4 regions of the Paenibacillus sp. FSL R5-0908 genome follow, and region 2 is predicted to be linked to each of the others. Evidence: riboswitches for the same ligand, from Rfam matches in the RefSeq annotation. Region 2 holds a riboswitch; each other region holds the start of a gene.
The links. Region 2 has a riboswitch for thiamine pyrophosphate ahead of MKZ09_RS14340 (ABC transporter ATP-binding protein). Riboswitches for the same ligand answer to the same signal wherever they lie in the genome.
Positions count from the first base shown of each region.

Region 1: it holds a riboswitch for thiamine pyrophosphate, as region 2 does, so the genes downstream of both, thiC (phosphomethylpyrimidine synthase ThiC) here and MKZ09_RS14340 (ABC transporter ATP-binding protein) in region 2, are expected to answer to the same signal.
Region 3: it holds a riboswitch for thiamine pyrophosphate, as region 2 does, so the genes downstream of both, MKZ09_RS02125 (ABC transporter substrate-binding protein) here and MKZ09_RS14340 (ABC transporter ATP-binding protein) in region 2, are expected to answer to the same signal.
Region 4: it holds a riboswitch for thiamine pyrophosphate, as region 2 does, so the genes downstream of both, MKZ09_RS10385 (thiamine phosphate synthase) here and MKZ09_RS14340 (ABC transporter ATP-binding protein) in region 2, are expected to answer to the same signal.

Region 1 is NZ_JBBOUV010000001.1:6,566,437-6,572,547, forward strand. Features, by position in the region: gene MKZ09_RS29665 (phosphotransferase) at 1-377, opposite strand, end outside; gene thiC (phosphomethylpyrimidine synthase ThiC) at 463-2,205, opposite strand; TPP riboswitch at 2,308-2,417, opposite strand; gene MKZ09_RS29675 (beta-galactosidase) at 2,489-4,540, opposite strand; gene MKZ09_RS29680 (helix-turn-helix transcriptional regulator) at 4,711-5,544, shown strand; gene MKZ09_RS29685 (hypothetical protein) at 5,611-6,111, opposite strand.
Region 2 is NZ_JBBOUV010000001.1:3,220,204-3,226,314, forward strand. Features, by position in the region: gene thiD (bifunctional hydroxymethylpyrimidine kinase/phosphomethylpyrimidine kinase) at 1-413, opposite strand, end outside; gene thiM (hydroxyethylthiazole kinase) at 437-1,231, opposite strand; gene MKZ09_RS14330 (ABC transporter substrate-binding protein) at 1,273-2,310, opposite strand; gene MKZ09_RS14335 (ABC transporter permease) at 2,307-3,083, opposite strand; gene MKZ09_RS14340 (ABC transporter ATP-binding protein) at 3,064-3,759, opposite strand; TPP riboswitch at 3,958-4,061, opposite strand; gene MKZ09_RS14345 (amino acid ABC transporter substrate-binding protein) at 4,284-5,120, shown strand; gene MKZ09_RS14350 (amino acid ABC transporter permease) at 5,174-5,842, shown strand; gene MKZ09_RS14355 (amino acid ABC transporter ATP-binding protein) at 5,856-6,111, shown strand, end outside.
Region 3 is NZ_JBBOUV010000001.1:471,968-478,078, reverse strand. Features, by position in the region: gene MKZ09_RS02135 (MFS transporter) at 80-1,300, shown strand; gene MKZ09_RS02130 (hypothetical protein) at 1,373-2,848, shown strand; TPP riboswitch at 3,007-3,117, shown strand; gene MKZ09_RS02125 (ABC transporter substrate-binding protein) at 3,279-4,328, shown strand; gene MKZ09_RS02120 (thiamine-binding protein) at 4,519-4,812, shown strand; gene MKZ09_RS02115 (ABC transporter permease) at 4,809-5,570, shown strand; gene MKZ09_RS02110 (ABC transporter ATP-binding protein) at 5,605-6,111, shown strand, end outside.
Region 4 is NZ_JBBOUV010000001.1:2,389,082-2,395,192, reverse strand. Features, by position in the region: gene thiH (2-iminoacetate synthase ThiH) at 1-453, opposite strand, end outside; gene MKZ09_RS10395 (thiazole synthase) at 488-1,255, opposite strand; gene thiS (sulfur carrier protein ThiS) at 1,311-1,514, opposite strand; gene MKZ09_RS10385 (thiamine phosphate synthase) at 1,553-2,155, opposite strand; TPP riboswitch at 2,274-2,375, opposite strand; gene MKZ09_RS10380 (SDR family oxidoreductase) at 2,463-3,335, opposite strand; gene MKZ09_RS10375 (GDSL-type esterase/lipase family protein) at 3,572-5,686, opposite strand; gene MKZ09_RS10370 (AraC family transcriptional regulator) at 5,935-6,111, shown strand, end outside.

The DNA of each region.
Region 1 (6,111 bases), 3.3 Mb from region 2:
ATTTGATGGATATTAATTTTACCCGGCTCTATGACACGCCCTTCACAATATTCCATAGCCATAAACGTTTCTCCCTGATCTGATTCCAGTAAAACTTTATGGTTATAAGCCAACAATCCGGGACAGGGGAGCCCCTGTAGATACAATCTTTTCTGTTGAGAAAAAGCAAAGTTCAGCTCTTCTGGGTTATACAATTTATATCTTTTTTTGTTGTATTGTTTAAGTAGAAATTGCCCTGAATCCGTTGTGATTTTCCATTTAAGATTTAACCAGCCACGTTTTATTGGGGTAGCATGAAGGACTTTCAATCCAAAAAAATGATAGAAACTATTACTTAAATCCTCTAAAATGGCTTCCTCTGAACGAATCGCTTCCATTTCATCAACTCCTATCTATTCAAAGTATAAAAGAAGAAGCCGCCAATGACGACTTCTTTTAGATATTTCTTTTTAGCAGAAAAAGTTATCTATAAATGAGGCTCCCGCCTTGGAGAAACTCTTCTGTCTTCTCTTGCATTCCTGATTCAATTCTCGTCGAATTACGGATATTATGAGAGATCTTCATACTGCAAAATTTCGGCCCGCACATGGAACAGAAATGAGCTGTTTTAGCGCCTTCCGCAGGCAATGTCTCATCATGATATTCTAGCGCTCGCTCAGGATCTATCGATAAATGAAATTGATCACGCCAACGAAATTCAAAACGGGCTTTTGAAAGAGCATTATCCCGGTCTTGTGCTCCTTTATGCCCTTTCGCCAAATCTGCGGCATGAGCCGCTATTTTATAAGTAATGACCCCTACACGTACATCTTCCTTATTAGGCAGGCCAAGATGCTCCTTCGGAGTTACGTAACATAACATTGCTGTACCGAACCAACCAATCATCGCTGCACCTATAGCAGAAGTAATATGATCATAACCAGGCGCGATATCTGTAGTCAGTGGACCTAATGTATAAAAAGGGGCTTCGTTGCAAGTTTCAAGTTGCTTATCCATATTCTCCTTAATCAAGTGCATCGGTACATGTCCTGGACCCTCTACCATCACCTGTACATCATGACTCCAAGCTATAGCTGTTAATTCACCTAACGTCTCTAACTCGGCAAATTGTGCTTCATCATTCGCATCAGCAATCGAACCCGGACGTAATCCATCGCCTAGGGAAAAAGAAACATCGTATAGCTTCATGATTTCACATATCTCTTCAAAATGTGTATATAAAAAGTTCTCTTGATGATGCGCAAGACACCATGCCGCCATGATGGAGCCACCTCTTGAAACAATACCTGTCATACGTTGTGCAGTCAACGGGATATAACGAAGCAGAACCCCCGCATGAATGGTAAAATAATCAACCCCTTGCTCCGCTTGCTCAATGAGCGTATCACGGTACACTTCCCACGTTAAATCTTCCGCTTTTCCATTCACTTTTTCCAACGCTTGATAGATAGGCACCGTTCCAATAGGAACAGGAGAATTGCGGATGATCCACTCGCGTGTAGTGTGGATGTTTTTACCTGTGGAAAGATCCATTATATTATCTGCACCCCAGCGGGTGGCCCATCTCATCTTCTCTACCTCTTCCTCTATGGAGGAGGATACTGCGGAATTTCCTATATTGGCATTGATCTTCACTAAAAAATTTCGTCCAATAATCATCGGTTCACTCTCTGGATGATTGATATTCGCTGGAATGATGGCGCGGCCGCGGGCCACTTCATCTCTTACAAATTCCGGTGCCACATTCTCACGAATCGCAACGTATTCCATTTCGGAAGTAATAATTCCTTTGCGTGCATAATGCATTTGAGAGACATTACGCCCCTTTTTCGCTCGCAAAGTTTTTCTATGGAGCGCTGGAAACACTTCCGCCACAGCTTTTCCCGTTGCATTCCCGTTATCTTCAGGCTTCACGTTTCTTCCTTCGTACGCTTCCGCATCCCCTCGTTCCTCAATCCAGCTTAGACGATTGGGCTCTAACCCCTGACGAATATCAGTTTGAATATTAGCATCCGTGTAAGCCCCGCTTGTGTCATAGACATGAATTGGGGCATTCTCCTCTTCGCCGTCTATGCCCGCAGTTGGACTAAGTGAGATCTTCCGCATAGGCACCTGAATATCAGGCCGTGAACCCTTTACATAAACTTTTTGACTTGCTGGAAAAGCTGATAAATTGATTGGATCGTTGTTCAATTCGCTTGTCATCTCAATTCCTCCTATAAGGTGATTTGATCAAGCGGAGACGGTCTACTCCCCACACATAGAAAAGGCCACATCTGTATAAGATGAGGCCTTAGAGTAGACAAATAGAAATAGAGCTCCATTTCCTCCGCTGGCATTATCCAGATCAGGTTTGACGGTCGATAGTTATAACTATCCTCTCAGCCTGGTCCCACCAAGCTCCCGTGACTATATAATTGCTACTTCAAAGTATAACCGAAAAGAGAGAATTATCCAAATCTACTCAAATGTGAGATCAACGTGTACGTTAGTATAGCACCAGTACCCCAAATCCTTCCAGAAGCACCTCGCCCGAGAATGTTGTGCCGCTCAGTAAATCTGTTTTGGTCTCATGAAGATGGATCGTGACAGGAGTCTCACTATAATTAAGCAAAAAAGCATAACTGGAAGAAGCTCCGGTACGGACTTGCAGCTCTACCTCTTCTGGGAGCTCCAGCCAATCTGCTGGCGATTGTAGATCCATTAAATTTATGATCTCAGCCGCTGCCTGTTCATTAAATACGGCTCCGTAATACCAAACCTCACCCTTGCCGCGACGATTTCTAGTTACCGCCGGTTTTCCTGCATAATAATCAGAGGCGTAAACCGCCATCACTTCAACCGAAGCTTCCTCTATTTTGAGAATATCATTAAAGTCATCTGCTCCTGTAACGACTTCGGTCGCGCCCGACCAGCTAATTGTTGTTGGCTGACGACTGCCCTTAACCATTGTGAATTCTTCAACTGTGATCCCGCATAGATCCTTAGCAGCACCTGGGAAAGGACGCATATAACATTGACCGCGCTCATCCTTATAGCCAGTTCTACAGCCGAAGATCAGTTTGCCGCCTTGTTGAACATATTCATCCAGCAGAGACGCTGTCTCATCTGTCATAATCGCTGGGTGAGGATAGATAAGCACGTCGTACCTTGCAAGCTCCTCCAGCGTTGTTTTTTTGCGCAGATAGAGCACGTCATTCGGGATATGCTTCCGCTGAAGAGCCTTGTACCACTCCTTATTGCTCTTCCACATAAACGGGCCATGCCAAACATCGTATTCTCCATCCCACTCATTGTCATAATCACGAACAATAGCAACGTTAGCCTGATTATGAGTACCGATAAACGCTTGACCTGCTGCTGCCAGCTCCTGACCGATCTGCCCCGCTTCCCGCACTCTCCGGTTAGGCTGATTATGATAGTCATTGATTCCATGCCAATAAATTTCATTGCCCATCGTAGCTGTCCGCCAGCGGAAATATAGCACCATATCTGCTCCATGAGCGATCGACTGATAAGTCCATAACCGCATCTGCCCGGGCTTTGGAGAAGGCATATCCATCCGGTTCACCCAGCCACCCGGGCCCGACTGCTGCTCCATAATGCAGAAATTCGGGGATATCGAACGAACAACAGATAACGACAGTCCCCAGCCTCTATCATTCAGCGGATTCCGCTCATTGGGGTCATAAAAAATAGTAGAGAACTGAGGATAGGAATCATAGCTGAAGAAATCCAGCAGTTCATCCGTCATTTCATGGCTATCAAGATGCCCGAACAGACCGTTCGTGGTTACCCATTGCTTAGGGGCAAGTTTACGAATGATATCCGCTTGGTTTTTGGCAAAAGAAATTGTATTGTCCGAAATAAACCGTTTTTCATCCAATGCCTGATGAGGATTGGGCTGCTTCGGTACTGGAGTCGGACGTGGGAGATAGACCTGAGACCAGTCACTATAGCTTTGATTCCAAAAAACAGCTCCCCAAGCCTCGTTCAAATGCTCAAGCGTAACATATTTATGCTGTAGCCATTCCCGGAAAGCCTTATGGTCACTCTCCGAATAAAATTCACTGATCTCACAGTTGAGCTCATTATCAATTTGCCAGCCAACTACACCCGGATGATTGCCGTAATGTTCAGCCATTTGTTCTGCAATACGTGCACACAGTTCCCGGTATTTAGGACTGCTGTAATTATAATGACGGCGCATGCCATGCTGAAGTGTAACACCTTCGTAGGTTACATTTAAAACTTCGGGATATTTATCAGTCAACCAAGCTGGAGGCGTCGCCGTCGGAGTACCAAGTACAACCTGAAGACCATATTTATGTGCTAGATCAATCGCCCGATCAAAGAGCCCGAACTGAAACTCCCCTTCTGCCGGTTCAAAAATAGACCAAGCAAACTCCCCCATCCGAATGATCGTAAAGCCGAGTTCACGCATCCGGCGATAATCGTCCTCCCACATGTTTTCTGGCCAGTGCTCCGGATAATAACAGACGCCAAGCTCGAATTTTTCAGTTGCGACAGGTTTCTTCATCATTACCTCCAAAGTATTAAAAATATGCTTTCAATATTTTATAATTCTATTGTAGTATCAATGATAAGAGGTCTTATATAACAAAATATTGCTATCATATAACAATCTTGCGTTTATTGCCTTAATCCAACTTGCGCTCTGTTGCGCTACAGAAATGGGTGCTGCCAAACATGAAGAAACAATGGTATTTGCCGACACCGGCTTTTTCAAAATATGTCTGTTATCCTGAATTTTTGGGACATTACACTCACTTTCCACAACATACAGAGAGAAGAAGCGAAGGGTTTCTTGGGAGTTATAACCTGCATTTGATTTTTGGTGGGGAGGGTTATGTATTCCATGAGGGCGAACGTATTCCGATGAGTAGAGGACGAGGTTTTCTGTACCCAAAAGGGGCTTATCAGCAATACGGCTCTGACCCAGGCGAGCCTTGGGATGTCCGCTGGGTTCATTTTAACACTGAAATTGTCCTTCCCTTATTAGAAGAAGTGGACCAGTCTCGTGCATACCTGTTCACTTTTGATTTGGATGCTAAGCTGGACGAGCTATTCGAGGAAATGTACCTACTGAGCGCTTCCTACGTGACCCGTAGCGAACCAAGGCTATCTGCTCTGCTGTATGAGCTTCTAGTGAACTTGCTGCAGAACTCCGAGCCGCTTCACGGCTCAGTACCGCACGAGGTTAGACAGTCCATCCGCAGTGCAGCAGATATCATTCATGTCGAATGTGCCAGCCCTTGGTCTCTTGAATCGATGGCAAGATTGACCGGTTACAGCAGCTATCATTTTCTAAGGCTGTTCCGGGTGGTTATGGGTAAAACTCCAAACCGTTATTTAACCGATTGTCGGCTGGCTAAAGCCAAGCTTTTACTGGTTTCCACAGGACTCTCCATTGCTCAGGTTGCTACTCAGTCCGGTTTTGCCCAATCCAGCTATTTTATTAAAGTGTTCAGAAGGTTTGAAGGCATGTCTCCTGTGAAATACCGGCAGGCTTTTGGGGCGTAGACGATCTTCCCCTATTCACTAAAGAGCTCGGGCTCCGTAAAATTTGGCTAGATGAAATTATTATTTTTATTTGTACTTTAAATTCCACTCCTTTGACCATTTTGGGAATGCTTCTCCGGTCAATTCTTCGAGTGTTTTTCCATCAATGGTGTAAACCCAGCCCATATGTAATTCAGCGAAATCAGGAAAACTATAGCCTCCTATCACTTGATCGTCTGCTTCTAGCAGAAAAATCAGGGTTTGTTTTTTTGTATTATCCTTCTCATTATCTAAGGGGTGATTTTTAACGATGAACTTACTTGTAGTTATTTCCTTGCCTATATAATCGACTGGATCAACACTTTGAACACTCCAGTATTGCATGTATGGCATGTCCGTCAGCAGCTTTTTATCTAATAAATATTCAGAAACAATTCCTTCATTACTAATGATCAAATAGCCCATATCGGTAATAAATTGTTCAGCTTGGCTATATTCTTTTTTTGAATTATCGCTAATTTGCTCATCACTACATCCCAATAAAAAGATTAAGAATAACGGAATTATAATCACCCTTAATTTGTTCAT
Region 2 (6,111 bases):
GGTGTCGTCACCAATGCTAAGGGCAGCAGATGGCTGATTAAGGATTGAACCGCCTCCTGCAGCAGCAGTGTGGACCCTCCTTTAGCGACCATCACAGGATCAATTACAAGACTAGACCAGCCGTAATGCTTAATTTTATCTGCCACAATGCGGATGATGTCACTGTTAAATAACATCCCGGTCTTTACGGCATCTGGTTGCAGGTCAAGTCCTATAGAATCAAGCTGCTGATTTATAGCTTCCAGAGTCACTGGATAAACCCCTTGGACACCCAGCGTATTCTGCGCTGTCACAGCAGTGAGGACGGACATGCCATAGACAGAAAGCTCCTGAAAGGTTTTTAGATCTGCCTGAATGCCAGCTCCACCGCCGCTGTCGGAGCCGGCAATGGTTAGAGCTTTGGATATAATCATCGAATTCACTCCTTTGAGGGTCATTAACTGAGCTGTTTAATACTAGATCTTTCTAGAAAGACTTCTGGCGTTACCCATGTCAGTTGATTTAGAAACTCAACCTGAAAGCTTCCCGGCCCTTGACCAGTTGTTAGTTCAGCGGCGATTTCAGCTGCTACTCCATAGAAGGAGAGGGCTTCCACTGCGGCCTCCAACGAGGCACCTCCACTTACCGCGAGAAATGCACCCACAACAGCGCTGAGCAAGCAGCCAGTTCCTGTAACCTTCGTGAGAATAGGGTGACCGTTGCTGGCAATATAAGTGTTTTTTCCATTCGTGATCACATCGTCTTTTCCAGTTATGATGACCACACAGCTTAACTTCCTCGCAGCAGCTTCAGCCAAAAGAACTACATCGCCTTCACCTTCGCCAGCATCCACCCCTTTAATGGACCAGCTCTCCCCAATGACATTAGCGACTTCAGCCACATTCCCCCGCAGTGCGGTGATTTGCATCTCATTCACTAGCTTTTGAGTGACAGCGGTCCGATAAGAAGTTGCGCCTGCACCTACCGGGTCAAGCACCAGGGGAACCCCGTGTTTATTAGCGGATTTACCAGCGAGCAACATTGATTGAATGGCGTAGTCATTGAGAGTGCCGATATTTAGAACGACAGCAGACGACATAGCGGCGATGTCGATCACTTCTTCGTGGGCATCCGCCATAAAGGGAGAGGCACCCAGCGCTAACAGACCGTTGGCTGAGAAATTGGCTACTACAATATTTGTGATGTTGTGGATCAACGGGTTGGCTTCCCGTACTTTGGCTAAATAACTCATCATAATTCCTCCTCAAGATTGGATAAATAATTAACTAAATGCTACAGATTGATAAAAGCTTCCTGTGCTTTAATATCTTCTGGTAGAAGATCGTTGGTGGATAACCACACCTGAACCTTTTCCCATGATGTCGGGTCTTGATAACCAAAAGATTGATCGCCAGCATTCATCAGCGGCAGTAGAATCTCAAGACTTTTTTTCTCAATCTCCTTGTCGAGCGGTGAAGTTGCATCTTCATGTGCAACCAGTAAATCCAGGGCTTGTTCAGGATTCTGCTCCACAAATTCCTGTCCTTTTGTTATGGCATTTAGAAATTTTTTAAAGTAAGCTTCAGAATTTTGCAATCCTTGTTCGCTGGCCACCAGCACAAGCTCATAATAGTCAGGTACTCCGTAATCCGTTGGATTAAGCGAGGTGACCGAATGCCCCTCTTTTTCAAGGATCAGTTGTTCATGGTTGATAAACCCGCCCATTATTGCGTCCACTTGTCCTGTAGAGATCGCAGGGATAAGGTCAAAACCTACGTCAATCAGCTTGGCGGATGAAGGATCGCCTCCATCACTCTGGATCATTGTCCGAATCATCGCTTCATAGAGCGGAATGGAGGAATAGCCGATTTTTTTTCCAGCGAGCTCTTTGGGACTATGAATACTGCCAGCCTGAGGAACCATCAGATGATTCAGTGGATGCCGCACGATTGCTGCAATCGAACGTACAGGGATTTTCTCGCCGCGTGCCATAAGCACCTGAGGCTGATAGCTGAGCGCTAGATCAATTTGATTTGCTGCTACAAGCTTTAGGGCATCATTGCTGTCCGCAGGCATTTTGATCTCGACATCCAAACCTTCCTCTTGGAAAAAACCTTGCTGTTGCGCAGCGTATAGAAAGGAATGAACGGCATTGGGATACCAATCAAGCATAATCGTCAGCTTGTGTGACTGCTTATTTTCGGTATTGGAGGAACCGGTTTGGGAGTTGTTATTTAGCTTGTCTGCCTTCCCGCAGCTGCTTAAGAGCAAAAGTGTGCATACTAGAAATACAGAAATAAGTCCTCGTTGTGGGGATTTTAAATGATTCATTGGTTAGATCCTCTTTTCTTTAAAAATAATTGTTCGAGTAAAGCTATCGCCAGAAAAAGCACAACACCAAGCGCGGACAACAGAAATACAGCCGCGAACATTTCATCGCTCTGCATATTTCCGGCCATTCTGCGGCTGAAGTAACCGAGTCCTTTACTGCCGCCGAGCCATTCCCCGATAGTAGCTCCGATGACGCAGTATACAATGGACAGCTTTAAGCCAGAGAAAAAGGCAGGCAACGCCAGTGGAATTTGGGTTTTGACAAGCAGCTGCCAGCGGTTTGCACCAAATGTTAATAATAAGTCCTTGTAGGTCTGGCCACTTGTACGAAGTCCATCATATGTACTCACTACGACTGGAAAAAAAGCCGTCAAAAACACCACAGCCACTTTGCTCCACAGCGAATATCCGAACCACATAATAAAAATGGGGGATAGCGCAATTAATGGGATCGTCTGGCTAATGATAAGGAAGGGATAGATGGCCTTTTCTATGGGGCGATACAGGAACATTCCAGTGCCCAGCAATACACCACAAACCACAGAAAGGACAAAACCCACCAGTATCTCCTGTAACGTTGCCAATAAATGCTGTCCGAATAATAATTGCCTGTGCTCGATCAATGCGAAGCCAATAGATGAAGGTGCAGGGAGAATAAAGGCTGGAATCATGTGAAGGCGAACAGCTGACTCCCAGATTACAAGAATGAGCAGTACCAGAAGAACGAAGGGACCATAATTGTCTAGATGTTTTTTAAAAGGTATAGGTCGCATGTGATCTCCGCTCCAGCTCTGCCCGCAGTGCTATAAACCGGGGTTCGTAGTTCATCTTATAATGTCTTGGCCTTGGTAGATCCACAACGATCTCCTGTAATTCGCTGTGCGCACCGCCAGATAATAAATAAATCCGGTCACTGAGCAATAGTGCTTCTTCCAGATCATGAGTGATGAGCATAATCGTCTGATTCAGTTCACCCCATAACTCCAACAGCCAACGGTGTATCTCACGTTTGGTCATGGCATCGAGAGCACCAAAGGGCTCATCCAGCAGCATAAGACCACTTCCGCCTCCAGCCACTAAGGTGCGCAGAAATGCGACTCGCTGTTTCATTCCTCCCGAAAGTTCATGGGGATAAGCCTTCTCTACATCTGCTAAGCCGAAGCGGACCAACATTTCCCGAATCTGAGTGATCGTATCCTGTTTACTAAATCTGGGCTTGATCTCCCAGGGCAAAAGGCAGTTGTCGAGCACTGTTCTCCAAGGCAGCAATAAATCCTGCTGAGGCATATAAGCGATCTGGCCTAAACGACTAGCGGTTGAGGGGTTCGTAGAGAGTTTTATTTTTCCGTGAGTAGGTTCGAGTAAACCGGCAATCGTTTTGAAAAATGTACTTTTCCCGCATCCGCTAGCACCTACTACGGAGACGAATTCCCCTTGCCTGATATCCATGGATAGATTTGCGAATACAGGGGGTTGTTCAGTTTCCGGAAAAGAGTAGGTTAGGCCTTGAATAGATAAAATGGTCGTGATGATCTAACCTCCTAATATTTTTGTGGAGCGCCTAAACAAATAAAGACCCATTCATTTCCAGAGGAAATGAATGGGTCAAAAAGTTCATTCTGCATAATAACACTAAACATGCTTGATGAAAATTCCGCTCCACTTCCCTCCGCTGGTATGATCCAGATCAGGTTCCAAGGGTCCGGAGCTTGAAGCTCCGTCTCAGTCGGCCGACTCCCCTAGTGAAATAACAGGTCCATATTAATTTGTTTATAAATATACCATATCTTTCTGAGAAGTAAAGAGAGAAAGAAGTGAAGGATTAATCCAAGATTGGGTAAGATATAAGTAGAAATCTAGTTAATATTACAATTCCGATGTATATAATCGGAAAAAAGTATTGACGATCATGTGATGGCAGTGTACTATTCAATTTACCGGAAAAAAACCGGATAGAGAGAGGGGATTTAATAATGAAAAAATGGAGTTTAACTATTATATTGGCGTTAACCGTGGTCCTTGTAGCGGCTTGCGGCAATAATTCGAATACCAATACGGCTGCTGAACCAACAGCTGGAACGATTGGTGGAGCAGCATCTTCAGCGCAAAACAGTTTGGAGGCTGTGAAGGCCAGCGGCAAATTGCGGATAGGTACAGAAGGGACTTATGCACCTTTTACTTATCATGACACTGCGGGGAAATTGACTGGTTTTGACGTAGAAATTGCCGAAGAAGTAGCCAAACGTTTAGGTGTTGAAGCTGAATTTTTTGAAACTCAGTGGGATGGTATTTTTGCTGGGATGGATGCGAAACGGTTTGATGTCATTTTCAATGAAGTTTCCATTAACGAAGATCGCAAAGTGAAATATGATTTCTCTGAACCCTATATTGTATCCAAGGCAGTATTGATCGTGAGCGAAAACAATGAGGATATTAAGACCTTTGCTGATCTAAAGGGTAAAAAAGCCGGACAATCCCTGACAAGTAACTTATCCGACATCGCTCGTGAGAACGGTGCTGAAATCGTAGCTACGGACGGTTTCAATCAAGCGATGGACCTGCTGACTTCGGGACGTATTGATGCAACTGTGAATGATGGCTTGTCTTATCTGGATCTGAAAAAACAAAAACCAGATGCAAAAATTAAAGTGGTTGACGAGATTCCTGAAGGATCACAAAGTGCCGCGGTATTCCTGAAAGGCAATGATGAGCTGGTGAAAGCGGTCAGTGATGCGATTAAAGAGATGAAAAGTGATGGAACGTACTTGAAAATTTCCGAGAAATACTTTGGAGCTGACGTTTCAAAATAATACAAGGCTAGCAAGGCTAATTAAGCCTGGAAGCTAAAAAGGATGTCTGAATAATGGATGACCGCAAAATACAAATTTTCTTAGATACACTGCTACCCCTGCTTAAAGCCGGGGTGGCTTTTACCATTCCGTTGGCGCTGCTTTCCTTTGTGCTTGGATTGATTTTGGCGATCCTAACCGCGTTGGCACGTCTTTCACCGTGGGTAATTCCGAAGCTAATCGCCCGTTTTTATGTATGGGTCATTCGGGGAACCCCGTTGTTAGTGCAGCTATTTATTATTTTTTATGGTTTGCCGGCTGTTGGTATTGTACTCGACCCTTTCATTGCCGCCACCATTGGATTTACCCTTAGCGTAGGGGCTTATTCATCGGAAATCGTACGCGCTGCTATCCTGTCGATACATAAAGGCCAGTGGGAAGCTGCCTTCTCAGTTGGTATGACTCGTGGGCAGGCTCTGCGCCGCGTAATTCTGCCACAAGCTGCACGCGTTTCTGTACCGCCGTTATCCAATTCTTTTATTAGCTTGGTCAAAGATACATCGCTTGCAGCGATCATCACCTATACGGAGATGTTTAGAACTGCTCAGCAGGTAGCTTCTACCACTTATGAGCCTTTGCTGGTATACTCCGAAGCAGGATTGTTTTATTTAGTGTTCTGTTCTGTGCTGTCGGCGCTGCAAAATTACTTGGAGAAACGACTCGATCGTTACTCTGCGACCTAAAGGAGAGATACTTGTGATTGAAATCATTAATTTGCATAAATCCTTCGGCGCACTCCAAGTGTTAAAGGGTATAGATCTGAAAATGGAGCATGGAAAGGTACTCGTCATTATTGGGCCATCCGGCTCCGGAAAGACTACACTGCTGCGCTGTTTTAATCTGTTGGAAATCCCGGATCAAGGCAGCCTGTCACTTGGGGATATCACCATTAATTTTACAGATCATAAGAAAATTCCTCAGAATTCCGTATTGGCCCTTCGGCAGAAAACAG
Region 3 (6,111 bases), 2.7 Mb from region 2:
CTTATTATAATGTACCCTTCAGGTTCACATTGAATCCGACCTTACTTCATAAACTACTTTAAGATAAGGAGCTTACTTCGTGAAAAAACTGATTTGGATCGGCTGTCTTTCCTACTTCGTTATCGGTCTGGCACATGTTGTACTGGGATCTATTCTGCCCGTTCTACTGCAACATTATGATCAAAATTATAGTGCTGGCGGTGAATTAATCTTTAGTCAATTCGCTGGGTTTTTAGCAGGCGTGTTGGTCTCTCCCCTGCTTAATCGCCGCTTCGGTAAACGTGGAGGCATCCTCATTGCCACCAGTCTTCTACTAGTTGCAGAAATTGCCTACGCCTTTCTACCGCCTTGGGGCTGGATGTATGTTATCGCCGTTGCCGCAGGTTTTGGTTTCGGGATGATCGAAGCGGTTATCGGCACCATCATTATTGGTGCAATAACCGAAGGAACTGCTATTGCGATGAGCCGGCTTGAAGTGCTATTCGGGATAGGCGCACTCGTGATGCCGCTTATCGCCAGTCCGCTCATTGCTGCCGGAGCGTGGAGATTGGCCTTTCTAATCGTCGCTGCCTTCTCCTTAATTTCTCTTATCCTCTGGACAAGAGGGCACTTCGGTAATCTACAACGTACGCTGGATGAACGCGCCTCTGTCCAAGGAGCAGACAATTCGCAATCCTCAAGCTCACGTTCTAACAAAAAATTTCCGTATAAAGGTAAGCAATGGATTCTGCTAGGGATCTTCATCGTTTTCTTTTTTCTTTATGTAGGCACAGAGATGAGTTTAGTCAACTTTATGCCGGCTATCTTTATTGCCAAGCTAGGGATGACGGAGTCTGCCGCAGCACTGACAGTCACTTTCTTTTGGCTGGCGATGTCTACAGGAAGATTGTTTGCGGGTGTAATTGCCGAAAAAATATCTTATCGCGTGTACATTCTCAGCAGCTGTTTACTAACCTTGTTACTGCTGACACTCTTTCCGTTCACTGACAATCGAATGGCTGCTTTCATTGTAATTCTGCTGCTGGGGCTGTTTATGTCCGGTATTTTCTCCATTGCTTTAGTCTTCTCCAGCAAAATGCTGCCTGGCACTGAAGAGTCAACACCCAGCATTATGATTGCTTCCGGAGGTGTTGGCGGTGCTTTGCTACCTCTGTTTATGGGCTGGTCTATGGACCATTTAGAAGTGGCACAAACAGCCGGATTACTCGCCGCTTTTGCCGCCTTCTTGTTTCTGCTAAGCATTGCCGCATGGAGGTTCCAATCCATGCAAGCGGTGAAAGGAAAGAGTTCCCGTATTTAGAACAGTATCAACGTTATCCTTTTAGGGTAATGTGATCTATAAGCATATTCTGAGCACAAGGATGGACAATGAATGAATGAGTCTTTAAATGAGTCTTTAAATGAGTCTTCAACTGAGCCTTTGTTACATACTGCGCTCATGCAGTTTATATTTCCCTTTTCTATAAAAAAGGGCGATTCTAAGCAGCTTATCCAGCAATTACAGGACGACGGCTTCACACGTTTTTTTCTGGATAATAAAGAGCTTGAAGCTGCCTATTACGGAGATGGCTACTGTGTTTCCCATGAACGAATGGAACGCACCTATTTACCGTTTGCTGCACACGTCCTTTTTCCACGCAGGAAGGATGCCGACTCGTTTCGCCGTTTTTCCAGAGTAAATAATCTCGACTGCATTCTGGAGATTCCGCAGCAATCTATATTTTTCAAAATTCTCTCGACAGATATATTCATATGTCCTTTTCAGCTTGGATTCGTGACGATACGTGTCCAGCTGGAGGGGGATTCAATTCCCTTTAGTATTGCCCTAGAATTCGCGGATCGTTTCCGTGCGCTAGAGAATACCTTCATACAGGATGATTACACTTATATTCATTGCGGGGAACAGACCTATGAGATGGTAGAGGATTTTGTCTTCCGAAATTTGGTGGATGGACTGGAGCCATATCTGGATCAATCGGATATCAATGGGGCTTATTTCGAGACCCTTCCTTTTTTCGTAGATGAAAGAATGCAGGTGCAAGCTTTTTACGGCTTTCAGAATAAAGAAAGCTCTGATGAGATTAGTGTAAATCTGCGCTATCGTGCCTCACAGCTTGATGGAATTGATCTGAACGGAAAGCCCTATGCCAGTGCCAGCGATCCAGCATATATTGCGAACTATTGTCATGAACACTCCTATAATCGCTGGGGTCCAGACACGTATTATATGATGAATGAGCAGACTTTTTGCTGCATGACCCGCGCTGAACAGGAAATTGCTGTTAGTCTAGCCAACCAGATGTACGGGCAATATTATTACGGATTTTTACTCAATATTTTCCACAAAATCGTTCTGCTAAAGCTTGCCAATATGCACTCCCGACTTCGGATTAATCATGATTATGAGGAAATAGACAATCTAATCTACTCCATTAATAAGTTCTCGGCAAAGTTCTACTTCTTGGAGTTGATTTCCCAGTCGCAGGGCCGGGAGATATTTCTTCAGCTGCGTAAAGTATACGGAAACGACGCTTTGTTCGAGGAAGTGAAAGAAACCTTAAATGACCTGTTTCAGTATCAGGATAAGTTTCAATCCAAGCGACGGGATAATCTGCTGATGATTCTCACTGTATTTACGGTAGTAAGCGGGATTTACGGCATGAATCAGGTCATTGACGATCTGGATGGAAAGATTCAATGGAGTAAAATGATTGGATATTCCCCCTTTGAATTTCTTGCCCTCTTCGTGATCATGAGCGGGATTCTGATCAGCGTTGTCCTCACGCTAGGGGCGCTGGTTAGTGAGCTTAAACGGCGTCACCGCAAAAAATATAAAGATCTAGACTAGCAAAAAAGAAACTACTGGATTGGAAAAATTCAGGAGTGCACTACTAGACATTCCGAGTACAGCCGTCTATAATACACCGTATGCGAGAAATATAAGATATAAAGTATGGGTACAGAACTTATGCTTACTTATATTGCACATAGAAATACCCGTTAACTTCATAGAACCAGGGGTGCTGGAATTGGCCGGCTGAGATTGTATCCCACAAGATACTGACCCTTATACCTGATCTGGATAATGCCAGCGTAGGAATCGCCAATTGGTTCTGGTCCCTGTGACCTTGACTAACCTTGCGCCAAGCCAGCGTCCCGATCACTCGGGGCGCTTTTTTTGTAAGATCACTAAAAGATGTAGAAAAACGTACATACTACACTTTACGGTTCATGTTGTGAAGACGGGATTCTTGTAACCTTAAAGGAGAGAAGAAGACATGCACCTCAAAAAAGCACTTACGTTGTGCCTCACCTGTGTACTCATTCTTGCCATTGCCGGATGCGGCGGCAACAATGGGAATACAGCCGGAAACAAAGCAAATGCTACTGATCCAACTGCAACGGCTGGGACGGATGCTCCAAAAGAGCTCACCAAAGTTAAAGTCGCACTCGACTGGACACCGAACACGAATCATACCGGTCTATACGTAGCTAAGAATCTTGGTTACTACGCTGATGAAGGTCTGGACGTCGAAATCGTTCAGCCAGGCGCAGCGGGTTCTGATACTATGGTTACCTCTGGCGAAGCCGCTTTTGGAATCAGCGCGCAAGAAGGATTAACGCTAGCCCGTCTACAAGGCGTACCCCTTGTCTCGATAGCAGCTATTATTCAGCATAATACGTCGGGATTCGCCGCTCCAGTAGATCGCAATATTAAATCACCAAAGGATTTCGAAGGTAAAACCTACGGAGGCTGGGGCTCACCAGCCGAAGAAGCAGCCATGAAAGCTATCATGGATCCTGAAGGTGGCGATGTAAAAAAGGTGAAGCTGATCAGTATCGGTGAAGCTGATTATTTTACCGCCGTCAAACGTGACATTGATTTCGCCTGGATTTTCTACGCTTGGACTGGCGTTGAGGCTGAGTTGCGTGGCGAGCCATTGGATATGCTGTACTTAAAGGATTATGCGCCACAGCTCGATTATTACACGCCTGTGCTGACGACGAGTGAGAAGCAAATTGCAGATCATCCTGAGCTGGTGAAGGCCTTCATGAAAGCCACATCAAAAGGTTATCAATATGCTATTGATCATCCGGAAGAGGCTGCCGGTATGTTATCGAAGGCGGTTCCTGACCTGGATGCCGACCTTGTCCTAGCTAGCCAAAAATGGCTTAGCCCAAAATACAAGGACGATGCTGCCCGCTGGGGCGAGCAAAAAACCGAGGTCTGGCAAAATTACGGTGACTGGATGTATGATCTGAAGTTGCTGGATAAACCGCTGGATGCCGCTAGTGCATTCAGTAATGATTTTTTACCGGCGGAGTAGAGAGCGGACTTCAGAACCAAGAAGGTTGGACGTTACTTGAGGAAGGAGGAACGGAGCGTAGTGATGTGCTACGTGAGTACCGGACTTCCCAAGTTCGTTCAAGATTCGATGTCGAGTTTGCTTCCTGAGTTACTTCGTTATCAAAGTTGGCTTTTTGAACTTACCTTATAAAATGAGAGGATTGATTATTGTGGCTAACACCCTACTAAGCATTCAAGTAATTCCAAAAACTCCGAACAATGAGGATTCCATCCCATACGTAGATAAAGCGATTGAGGTCATTCAGAAATCCGGTGTTAAACATCAGGTGAATCCGCTGGAAACCACAATGGAAGGTGAGCTTAGCGAACTGCTGGAGGTTGTGCGTCAGATGCAGGAGGCGTTGATCGAAGCAGGTAGTCCAAGCGTAATTTCGCAGATCAAAATCGCTCATAATCCTAACGGAATCAGCATGGATAAATTGACGGAGAAATATCGGCCGTGAGATCGACCTGGAAGCTAATATGGCCGCCCCTTGTGGCGGTCGTCTTCTTTTTAACCGTATGGCAGCTATCTGTATCTGTATTTCATATTGAAGCCTGGATTCTGCCGAGTCCTGCTGATATTGCCCGTGAATCCACCAGTAACGCTTCTGGTCTTTGGGCTCATACGATGGCTACGCTGCGGCTAACTTTAATTGGTTTTCCCATTGGTACGGGGGTAGGCCTGATCGTTGCTTTGCTTTTGCATCTTTTACCTTGGGCTAGACGGGCTTTTTATCCACTTATTATTCTGAGTCAAAATGTTCCCTCCATCGCGCTCGGGCCCCTGCTCATTATCTGGTTCGGCTTTGGTCTTTTGCCCAAAATCGTGCTGATTACACTAGTATGTTTCTTCCCGGTAGCTGTCGCTGCGATGGGCGGCCTGGCCCAAAGTGATCAGGTCATGATGAATTATATGAAAATGGCTGGCGCAGGCAAGTGGCAAATCTTCACCAAGCTGGAGCTGCCCTCTTCTATCCCGGCACTATTTTCCGGTGTAAAAATATCTGCTACTTATGCGGTTATGGGCGCCGTGGTCGCTGAATGGATTGGCGCGGATAAAGGTATTGGCTATTATATGCTTCTGCAGAAATCCGCTTATCGTACGGATCGGATGTTTGTCGCTATTGTTATTATTGTACTTTTAAGTCTTGTACTCTTTGCTATTATTGCATTGCTGGAAAAATGGCTGGTTCGCTGGAAGCCGCGCCGTAACTCATAGAAAGGAAGATGCCTGTATGTCTCAAGCGACGCAAATGCAACACAGAACAACAGAAGTCATAAGCTCTCCTGAAGCTCATACCGTGGCACCCGCCCTTGAAGTGAGCGGCATCTCCAAATCTTTTTCCCATCGTCGCCGTGAGACAAATGTTCTGAATAATGTCTCTCTCAAGGTAGAGCAACAAGAATTCGTTTCGATCGTTGGTCCTTCCGGCTGCGGAAAAAGCACCTTATTCCATATGATTGGCGGCCTTGTGAAACCCGATGCAGGCACGATCCGCATGAACGGTAAGGTCGTTACAGGTCAACGCGGTGAAATTAGTTATATACCGCAGCAGCCTGCTCTTTTTCCTTGGCGTACGATTGAGGATAATGTGCTGCTTGCTGGGGAGATCAAGGGCACACTGCGGGATGGAGCCCGCGAGGAAGCACGCCAGTGGCTTGCCAAGGTTGGATTAAGCGGGTTCGAACATGCTTATCCGCATATGTTGTCTGGCGGAATGCAGCAGCGTGCAGCTTTTCTCAGAGCATTGCTCGCTCCG
Region 4 (6,111 bases), 830 kb from region 2:
AAAAAATCCCCTGAGTACATCTACACAATCCTTAATATATGAGACAGGATTCTCCCAGCGCGATTCACCAGTCAAAATGAGGATATGCCGCAGACCTGTAGCTGCAATTTTCTCTGCCTCCCTGCGGACCTCCTCCAAGGACAGCTTTTTGCGCGGAAAATCATAAATGGAGCTGAAGCTGCAGTAGGTACAATGATTCACACAAAAATCCGCAAGATACATCGGTGTGAACAGCTGCATCGAATAACCAAAATGGGCACGGGTCAGTCGCTGTGCTGCCGACGCCATCTCCTCTAGCAGCGGCGTTGCTGCCGGAGAGAGCAATGCCAGCAAATCATTTTCGTTCAGCTTGTCTTTTCCAAGCGCCCGCTTAACGTCATCCTCCCGGAACTCCTTCCACAGCTGCTCATAAGGATACTGCTCCAAGCGGGCCAGTGTGTCAAAAAAGCTCATGCTAATCCTCCCTCCTTTGGTGAACCTATCCAATTCAGTTCAAAAATCCAGTCAACGGTGACGAAGCAAAAGCAACTTCTTCTACAGGACCCAGTCCTGCCAAATAAGCTTTACGGCCAGCGGATATCGCCTCACGGAACGCTTCCGCCATGACGAGCGGATTACGTGCCGTTGCAATAGCCGTATTAAGCAGAACAGCAGCGGCCCCCATCTCCATTGCTTCCGCCGCTTCCGACGGCTTGCCAATCCCGGCATCTACAATAATTGGCAAATTCACTTCTTCAATAAGAATACGCACAAGCTCCTTGGTGCGCAGGCCGCGATTCGTCCCGATCGGCGCACCAAGCGGCATCACAGCAGCAGCACCGGCATCTCTCAGACGTAAAGCAGCTGAAAGGTCCGGACTCATATAAGGCAATACTACAAAACCCTCCGCTGCTAAAATCTCTGTAGCTCGTATGGTCTCCAGATTATCTGGAAGCAGGTATTTCTGATCATTGATCACTTCGATCTTGACCCAGTTCCCCAGTCCCGCAGCTCTTGCTAATCTCGCAATACGGACTGCCTCTTCCGCTGTGCGCGCTCCTGAGGTATTAGGCAGAAGAGTCATATGGCCGGGAATGTGGTTCATGATATTTTCTGCGCCAGCTTCTGGGTCCACTCGGCGAAGCGCTACAGTGATCACCTGAGAACCAGAGCTAGCAATCACTTCGGGGATCAGCGTATTCCGGCTATATTTTCCGGTTCCGATAAATAATCTACTGGTTAATTCGATGCCGCCAATATGTAACGGGTCATGCATGAAATTACCTCCCTTTGGTTCTTATAAATTTCTCAAAATTCTATACCGCTCCATCTCAACCCCCACCAACAAAGTGCACCAGTTCCAAACGATCATCCTCGCTCAGAGCAGTACTTTCATAATTCTCCTTACTGACAATTTCTCCATTCAGCTCAATGATCATCAGACGACCCGACCACTCAGGAAGACTGATCAAATCAGCTATAGTTTGAATACCACCAGAACACTCTGCGGATTTCCCGTTAATCAACAGCTTCATTCTGAATCACCCCCTTCGGCCCTGCTGTTACCTCCAGGCTATGAATGAACCGCCTTATGAATAGCTTTGGCGGCCTCATAAGGATCATCCGCTCCGCAAATACCGGACATCACAGCAACTCCTGCCGCACCTTTCCTGATGATCTGCGCCGCATTAGCGGGGCTAATTCCGCCAATCGCAATGACAGGAATAGAGCTGGTCTTCACCGTTTCTGCAAGCAGCTCTAGCCCACGTGCGGGCAGCCCTAACTTGCTATCCGAGGGAAATACATGACCAAACAAGCAATAATCAGCTCCCTGCTCTGAAGCATTCGCCGCTTCTTCCGGAGAATGAACCGATCTCCCCAGCCGAAGCTGAGGTGCAATTCGCCGGGCTGTATCCGGGCTCAGACTGTGACAAGCCAACTGAATTCCTGCGGCACCAGCTGCCAAGGCTACATCGATCCGGTCGTTGATTATCAGTTTGGTAGCGGGCATACCGGCAGCCAACAGCTCCTGTGCCGCAGCGAGTAGTTCGCGTGCAGGACATTGCTTATCTCTTAAGTGAATATAATCGACCCATGTCTGCACCGTGACAGCTAGTTCAACAAAATGTCTTTGCTGCAGCTTGCCGTCTGATATTAGATGGATCTCAGCTTGCACCACTCGCGATCTCCTCTCTCTCACTTCCCTATAGGTCAGTAAAAACAAAAAAACTGCCTCCCGTAAGGAAGGCAGTCAGAATCTGTATATAGACGGCACTACAAATAGACCGACAACAGAAATTCGTCCTCCACTTCCCTACGCTGGTCTTAACCAGATCAGGTTCAAAGGGTCCGGAAATCCATTCCGTCTCAGCCAATCGGCACCCCTAGTGACATAAATATACAATTTTAAAATACTAACGTGGTTTATAGTAACATATTTTTTTATTGAAATACACCCATTTATTCACATTAGCTGTACTGATCTAACCGTTTACTACCTCGCCACCATTTACATGAATAACCTGTCCAGTCACATAACTGGAATCGTCAGAGGCCAGATATACATAGGCTGGTGCCAGCTCCTCTGGTTGTCCAGGCCGTTTCATAGGCTGTGTACCTCCGAACTCGCTAACCTGTTTTGCATCAAAGGTAGAGGGAATCAGCGGTGTCCAGATTGGACCTGGTGCTACACCATTTACCCGTATGCCCTTCTCTGCCAGATTCGTGGACAAGGATCGTGTGAAGCTAAGAATAGCTCCTTTAGTTGATGAATAGTCCAGCAGCTGCGGGCTTCCGCGATAAGCGGTAATTGAAGTTGTATTTATAATTGTAGATCCTGCTTTTAAATGAGGCATAGCTGCTTTTGTTAAATAGAACATCGCAAATATATTCGTACGGAAAGTACGCTCTAGCTGCTCGGAAGTAATATCCTCGATCTTAGCTTGCGGATGTTGCTCTGCCGCGTTATTGATGAGAATATCAAGCTTTCCTAAGCTCTCCACCGTCTGTTTAATAAGATCTTTACAGAATTTCTCGTCACCGATATCACCTGGAATGAGGATACATTTGCGGCCTTCCTGCTCGACCTGACGTTTAGTTTCCTCTGCATCTGAGTGTTCATTAAGATATGAAATGACCACATCAGCGCCTTCTTTAGCAAAAAGCACAGCAACTGCACGCCCAATTCCGCTGTCTCCACCGGTAATCAACGCCGCCTTGTCTTGCAGTTTACCTGCTGCTTTATAATTTGCCGGCTCGTATTTGGGCAGCGGCGTCATTTCACTCTCAATCCCTGGCTGATGATGCTGCTCCTGTGGGGGTAAGGTTTTTGTAGCTTGTTTATTGTTGCCTGACATCTTCCCTATCTCCTCTCGTTAAGCAAATTGATAGTTAACTGATCGTCTTAGGATGGCACAACTATGCACGTTTATACGCTGGGTTTGTCATTTTCTTAAATCGCTTTACGAATCTTACTTACCACAATGCAAGTGGAAATAAACAACTGTGAGAGGTAAACTGCTGTAAGTGGAGAGGACTTCACCGCATACAAAAAGGCACAGCATCGATGCTGTGCCTTGAATTGTTCACCTAACTATTTCAGAGAAGAAACATGATTTTCTGCATTCACTTCATGTTCCAGCACCCACATGAAATAAAGAGCTTTAGCCGCTTTCTCCCGGGTCACTATAGCTTTAGGTTCTAGTTCTGTCCCATTGACCATTTTGCCTCTGGCAATCCCCACTTCAGATCTAATGAGTCCTAATTCATATGCACTTTTCACTTTTGAAATTAAATAAGGAGAAATGTCCGCTGTATCAACAAGCTGCGTCCAGGATACAAGAGGATAGTACATCGCACCTCTAGCTCCTGGATCCAGATTCGAATCATAGCCAGGATCTCCTGGCACTACTGCTGTGCCGTTATAATCAGTCATGTACTTAGGTTTATTAGCAAACTTTATTTGGTAAACATCATAGAGAATAGCACCCATCGTTTCACGTGACAGCTTACCTTTCGGATAATAGGCAAGATCTGATCTTTCCACTTTCATTAACTTAGAAATACTACGTGTGAATTCAGCAACTGTCATCTCCGTATCCGGATTAAAATTCCCATGACGGTCTTTGCCCATTACTCCCAGCTGGATTAATTTTTCAATTTGATTACGGTAATAAGCAGCTTCCCCAGTCGTCGTATCATTCGTTATTTCCGGAAAAATCTTACCCCAGTTCCCTGTTAGTGCCGCATGCTTAACGTTCCCTTTAAGGTAAGGAGTAATGGAGGCAGCAGTAGAATCGCCAGTAGCACCTTTCTCTACAAGCTCCGTGACAATCATCCGTGAAAATTGTTTGGCGAGCGCTTCTTTAAAATGAGTCCCATCGACTTTCTTTGAAGGATGCCCGTTAGCGTAACTTCCGTCATTTGTTTTGCCTGGCGTTTCTCCGGCTTCAATTGACATGAAGAGGGATGTTATTGCTTCTACACCGATCTCGTTATAATATTTCAGACTTTCCGAGTTAAGGTCAATAAGTGTAACTCCAGATTCATCTGCGACCCGTTTAAGAATATCTACAAACTTTCTTGATTTAAAAGAATTTTCATAGATATATCCCGGACTTGTTGCATTCCCTTTGATTCTGGACATTGGGGTTACCAGTACTGGTATCATGCCTCGGGCTTGAATCGCAGGGAGATAAACTTCTTTAAGGTAGTTTTCATACATTGCTTCGGTCGAACCTCTGCCGTAACGTCTGAACTCATCTGCACTCTCATCATTGTGTCCGAATTGAATAAACACATAATCCCCAATGCTGCCATTCAGTAAAATGTCGTTAAGGCGACCTTCTGTATAGGCATTTTTAAACGAGCGTCCTCCCATGGAATAGTTAGTTACACTCACTTTATGTTGATTAAACATACTGCCAATAATCTGACCCCAACCACTCATTGGTGCTTCGTCGAAGGTGTAGGACTTGACCGTGGAATCTCCAAGTATAAATAAATTCGGAAGAGCTCCAGCTGCTCTATGCTGTGGCAAAATCAGTTCCAGTATGATCTCCTCAATCCCCACGGCTGTGTTCACTTTGCTCGGTTCGATCTCAATATCTATATGGTCACGGCCGTTTACATACGTATAAGTCCACTCTTTCCCTTTGGCTACAGCCGTATGATTGACGGGTACAAGCTTTGCCGCGTCCCAATGTCCACTTTTCAACAAGCGGCTGGTCTGCATTCCTGATACTGACACGATCCCATCCTCTGCGTCAGAAGACGTTTTTACATATACGTTGTAGGTGCCAGGGGGCGCATCCATTCGAAACGCCATACCATAGTTGTTATAATTATCTTTCTCAGATTTAGGTTCAGCAAAAAAATAAGGTTCTGTGATGAAAAAACCTGTTCCATCGGATGTAATTGAGTCGGTGTGCACTTCTCTGGCGGGTAAAGCGTTGGTCTCTTGAACAAAACCATAACCTAAAGATGAGTCATACAATTGTGCACCGCGATTAGAATCATACCTAATGGATTGATACCCTGTTTTAACTTGGTTTGTAAAATTGAACTTGTATACGTTTGCAATTTGGATTGGAGGTTGCCTCTCTGCCCCATCTTTTATAAAGGCTGCCTCTGTTGTACCGTGAGTAAGAGTCAATGAAGCCATTAGTAAAGAAGATAAGATTAGTATATTCCTACACAGCTTTCTCACTTCATTACACTTCCTTCCGTTTCTCGAAGTACTTTCCTAGGTTCCTCCATTATCCCTGTTCTCTAAACTGATTCAAATGATGATTTCATTCTTTTTTTTGACCTTTTGTAACGTAAACCATGGAATGATCAACGGCTCACACTGCAACACGGTCATATGTATAGGTATCCTTGATATAATTAAGAACATCCCTATTGATCCTAAGGAGGAGAACTCCTATCGCTTACAAAGTCAGCTTTCCGAACATTATGAGTACACTGCAGCTGATCGGTGTTCATTATCGTGTAGCAGAACCTGGATGGGCATACCCTGATCATCATCACAAAATCTTCGAACTATTGTATTGCTACGACGGCAACTCCCATCAATATGTAGAAGGAAGCTCCATTGCCTTTGGTAAAGGAGATTGGTTAATTATTCCGCCT